One region of the Priestia sp. FSL R5-0597 genome, then DNA from elsewhere that is predicted to be linked to it. Evidence: a T-box and tRNA genes for the amino acid it is inferred to sense, from the RefSeq annotation. Region 1 holds a T-box; the other holds one or more tRNA genes.
The links. The T-box of region 1 lies ahead of ileS (isoleucine--tRNA ligase). A T-box ahead of a tRNA ligase gene usually reads a tRNA of that ligase, here a tRNA-Ile.
Positions count from the first base shown of each region.

Region 2: it encodes a tRNA-Ile, which carries the amino acid that the T-box ahead of ileS (isoleucine--tRNA ligase) is inferred to sense. The anticodon was not compared.

Region 1 covers NZ_JBBOUZ010000001.1:4,077,934-4,080,323, forward strand. Annotated here, with positions in the region: gene ileS (isoleucine--tRNA ligase) at 1-1,195, opposite strand, end outside; T-box leader at 1,267-1,487, opposite strand; gene MKX72_RS21535 (DivIVA domain-containing protein) at 1,557-2,051, opposite strand; gene MKX72_RS21540 (YlmH family RNA-binding protein) at 2,136-2,390, opposite strand, start outside.
Region 2 covers NZ_JBBOUZ010000001.1:4,316,839-4,319,228, reverse strand. Annotated here, with positions in the region: gene MKX72_RS22830 (DUF1189 domain-containing protein) at 1-116, opposite strand, end outside; gene MKX72_RS22825 (DUF456 domain-containing protein) at 460-945, shown strand; tRNA gene MKX72_RS22820 (tRNA-Asn) at 1,008-1,082, shown strand; tRNA gene MKX72_RS22815 (tRNA-Met) at 1,084-1,157, shown strand; tRNA gene MKX72_RS22810 (tRNA-Asn) at 1,198-1,272, shown strand; tRNA gene MKX72_RS22805 (tRNA-Ile) at 1,276-1,352, shown strand; tRNA gene MKX72_RS22800 (tRNA-Ser) at 1,364-1,456, shown strand; gene sodA (superoxide dismutase SodA) at 1,654-2,262, shown strand.

The DNA.
Region 1 (2,390 bases):
TACGCCAGTCATGTGGATATGAGTGGGTAATGAAACTTAATTTTAACAGCGCGCCTTCTTCTTCTAGTTTGTCTGTAATCGGCTTATTCGCTTTATCATAGAATAATCCTTCAAATCCTGGTGCTTCATTCGTCATATGACCCTTACTATCAACTGGACAAAGAACTTCCAAACCGTATTTTTGACCAACGATAAAGTCGTCTTCCCCGTGTCCCGGTGCTGTATGAACACAGCCAGTACCAGCATCAGTCGTTACGTGATCGCCAAGAACAACTAAAGAATCACGCTTGTAGATTGGATGTTCAGCTACCACGCGTTCAAGTTCTGAACCTTTTACTGTACGAAGTGTCTTATAGTCAGCCCATTCAATTTCTTTAGCAACTGTTTCAATAAGTTCAGTTGCTACTACATATTTTGCTCCATCTGCTTCAACTACGCTGTACTGAAGCTCGGGATTGACAGCAATCCCTTGGTTAGCTGGCATTGTCCATGGTGTTGTCGTCCAAATGATGAATTTTTCATCTTGTTCAAGCACGCCTTTACCATCTTTCACATTAAACGCTACGTAAATAGAAGCTGAACGCTTGTCATAGTATTCAATTTCCGCTTCTGCTAAAGCAGATTCACTTGAAGGGGACCAGTATACAGGTTTTAATCCTTTGTAGATATAGCCTTTTTTCGCCATATCGCCAAATACTTTGATTTGCTGCGCTTCGTACTGTGGCTGAAGCGTTACATATGGATTATCCCAATCTCCGCGTACGCCTAAACGCTTGAACTGCTCACGCTGGCCGTTTACTTGTTCCCAAGCATACTGTTCGCAAAGCTTACGGAATTCAGCTACTGTCATTTCTTTGCGGTTTACTTTTTTATTTTTTGTTAAAGCCGTTTCAATTGGCAAGCCGTGTGTATCCCAGCCTGGCACATAAGGTGCGCAGAAGCCTGACATCGACTTATAGCGAACGATAAAATCTTTTAAAATTTTATTTAAGGCATGTCCCATGTGAATATCGCCATTGGCATATGGAGGTCCATCATGCAGGACGAATAGCGGACGGCCTTCCGTACGTTTTTGTACTTTTTCATAAATATTCATTTCAGCCCACTGTTCTTGCATTTTAGGCTCGCGGTTCGGTAAATTTCCACGCATCGGAAATTCAGTTTTTGGCATCAATAATGTATCTTTATATTCCATGTTTTACCCTCCAAAAAAAAACGTAAATTTCATATCTTTTTGCACCATAACAAAAAGACCTCCTCATCCCAAAAAGGGACGAGAAGGCCTCCCGCGGTACCACCCTAGTAGATTTGCTGCACGCAAATCCTCTTTGCATTCGTAACGTGAATAAACCGCCACTGCTTACTATCATCATTTCAGCAATGGTACTCTAGGGTGATTTTCACTTTTTTGTTTGTTATCGAGCTCGCACCATCCTCGATTCGCTTTGACAAACTAAAAAAGCTACTGTCCCTGTCTCCGTACTGTTTGATATGAAATTTCATCTGTTACCAAATTATATGACAACAAAACGTGAGAAGTCAAGATGATGTCTTGACTAGTCAATTTTTTCTTCTAGCGCTGGCATCTCATAATCCATCAACTGATCCCAGTCATCGCTGTTTAACATTTCAAGCTGTGCTTCAATTAACATTTTGAAACGGGTTCTAAATACTTTAGACTGCTTTTTCGTCTCCTCAATGTCCATTGCAATTTTACGAGACTTAGACAGTGCTTCATTAATAATACGGTCCGCATTTTTTTCTGCTTCTTTTATAATGAGCTTCGCTTCTTTCTCAGCGTTTCGCTTTACATCTTCCGCTGCTTCTTGAGCAATTAAAATTGATTTATTTAACGTTTCTTCGATGTTAGTAAAATGTCCAAGACGATCTGTTAATTCAGATACTCTTCCTTCTAACTCCTTTTTATCACGCATTACCAGCTCATAGTCTTTAATTACTTGGTCAAGAAACTCATTTACTTCATCTTCATCATATCCGCGAAACCCGCGATTAAACTCTTTGTTATGAATATCCAAAGGGGTTAAAGGCATCTAGGCCACCTCCGTGTTGTCTCATTACATCATTAGTAATGGTTTATTCGACATATTTTTAAAATTTCCTGCTAGTAGATTTCTTTATTTCTGCTTCCCTACAACAATTCGCCATTTTTCTTTTTTGGTTTTGCCTTCAAGTGAAACGATACGACTTCTGCCGTGGCCACGAAGCGACAAAATATCACCTTCATGACATTCAAAAGAAGGCTGTTCAATGACTTTAAAATTTACTTTTACCGCTCCATTTGCAATAAACGGCTGGACTTTTTGTCTTGATAAATTGTGAATGGTCGACAGCAAAACATCAAGCCTCATTGAAGAAACTGTATAAACGTG
Region 2 (2,390 bases), 240 kb from region 1:
GAAATGAATGTTAAAAACAGCACAAAGCCAATTGTTTTATTCGTATGCTCAAAGCGAAGCGACCTTATTTTTTGAAAGGAAGTAAAACTCCATGCTATCTTTTTCAGCATGCTCATTGTAAAGCCTCCTATTATTGAAAATTCTGATTATACCTTATTTTATAGCGGAAATTTAAGGTTTACAATAGATTTTAGAAAACGTTACCAATTACAATGGTGCGATGGAGCGTTTTGTCAAAAGCATTTCTTTATATGTACAGATTTTGCTGTCATTGTTTTTGGGGGTTATTACGGGCAGTTTGAGGACTGTGCTGTTAATAGTGCAGTGGTACACTCGAAAATCGTTATCTGAAGATATATTCGAAAGTAAAATAAAGGAAGGTCTCGTGGTGCAAGGTCTTTCTTTATAGGAGTGGTTATTGTATGATAAATAGTAATAATAAAAAGGATAGGTGCGGGCATGGCTATTTTATGTTGGGCATTAGTTATCATTAGCTTTGTTGTATCGTTTGTTGGGTTGGTTTATCCCATCATCCCAAGCGTGCTATTTGTAGCGCTAGGATTTGTCATATACGGTTTATTTTATGATTTTAGCTCCTATAGCTGGTTATTTTGGGTGATACAAGGATTGTTAGTTGTCGCACTTTTTTTAGCAGACTATATCGCTAATATTATTGGTGTGAAAAAATTCGGAGGCACTAAAGCAGGCGTTTGGGGAAGTACAGTTGGATTGCTTGTGGGTCCGTTTGTTATTCCGGGATTTGGAATTATTTTAGGGCCGTTTATCGGAGCGATTGTAGGAGAACTGATTGTTCATCGGACCACAATTAGCAACGCAGTAAAAATTGGAGTAGGTTCGGTTATTGGCTTTTTTAGTGGCGCTATCTCGAAAGGATTTATTCAACTGTTGATGATTGCCTATTTTTTATACGCTGTTTTAAAATAATATATTGACTTTAGGCCAGAAACATGTTAAATTTTTAATGTCGCTAGTAAATGTTATATTGTTCCACAGTAGCTCAGTGGTAGAGCTATCGGCTGTTAACCGATCGGTCGTAGGTTCGAGTCCTACCTGTGGAGCCATGGCGGTGTAGCTCAGCTGGCTAGAGCGTACGGTTCATACCCGTGAGGTCGGGGGTTCGATCCCCTCCGCCGCTATTTTCCAATTTACGTTTGTGACATACATAATTCATATTGTTCCACAGTAGCTCAGTGGTAGAGCTATCGGCTGTTAACCGATCGGTCGTAGGTTCGAGTCCTACCTGTGGAGCCACGTGGACCCTTAGCTCAGCTGGTTAGAGCAGACGGCTCATAACCGTCCGGTCGCAGGTTCGAGTCCTGCAGGGTCCACCATTTATAGGGTTGGAGGAATACCCAAGTCCGGCTGAAGGGATCGGTCTTGAAAACCGACAGGGGTGTTAAAGCCCGCGGGGGTTCGAATCCCTCTTCCTCCGCCATACTATTGTCTATTCAAAGCTTCTTTTGAGAAAAAGAAGCTTTTTTTATGTTTAAAAGAATAGCGAATGGGAATTAGGTAAATATAAATCATGGATTAGGTACTTTTTATTTGAAAGAGTAGGGTAAATTTGCTAATCTAAACGTATATGGTGCTTTTGCGCCAAAATGCTTACATATTTTGAAGGAGGAATTATTCATGGCTTACAAATTACCAGAACTACCTTATGCATACGATGCACTGGAACCACATATCGACAAAGAAACAATGAATATTCACCACACAAAACATCACAACACATATGTTACAAACCTAAACGCTGCTGTTGAAGGCAAAGCGGATTTAGAAAGCAAAAGTATTGAAGAGTTAATTTCAAACTTAGATGCTGTTCCTGAAGATATCCGTACAGCAGTACGCAATAACGGTGGCGGTCATGCGAACCACTCATTATTTTGGACAATCCTTTGCCCTAACGGCGGCGGTGCTCCAACTGGTGAATTAGCAGACGCTATCGCTAGCAAATTCGGCAGCTTTGATCAATTCAAAGAAGAATTTGCAAATGCAGCTAAAACTCGCTTCGGTTCTGGCTGGGCTTGGTTAGTTGTAAACAACGGCAAATTAGAAGTAACAAGCACACCAAATCAAGATAGCCCATTAATGGAAGGCAAAACGCCAATTCTTGGTCTAGACGTTTGGGAGCACGCTTACTACTTAAATTATCAAAACCGCCGTCCAGATTACATTTCAGCATTCTTTAATGTTGTAAAATGGGACGAAGTTGCTAAGCGTTACGACGCTGCAAAATAAGCTGAAGACGTATTTAAGAGCCAGTAAAGTAATTATTACCTTTACTGGCTTTTTTGTTTTCCAATTCTTTTACATATCTCCTTTTCTTTTTCACACACTAGGTGTAGAAGAGAAAAGGAGTTTTTTGA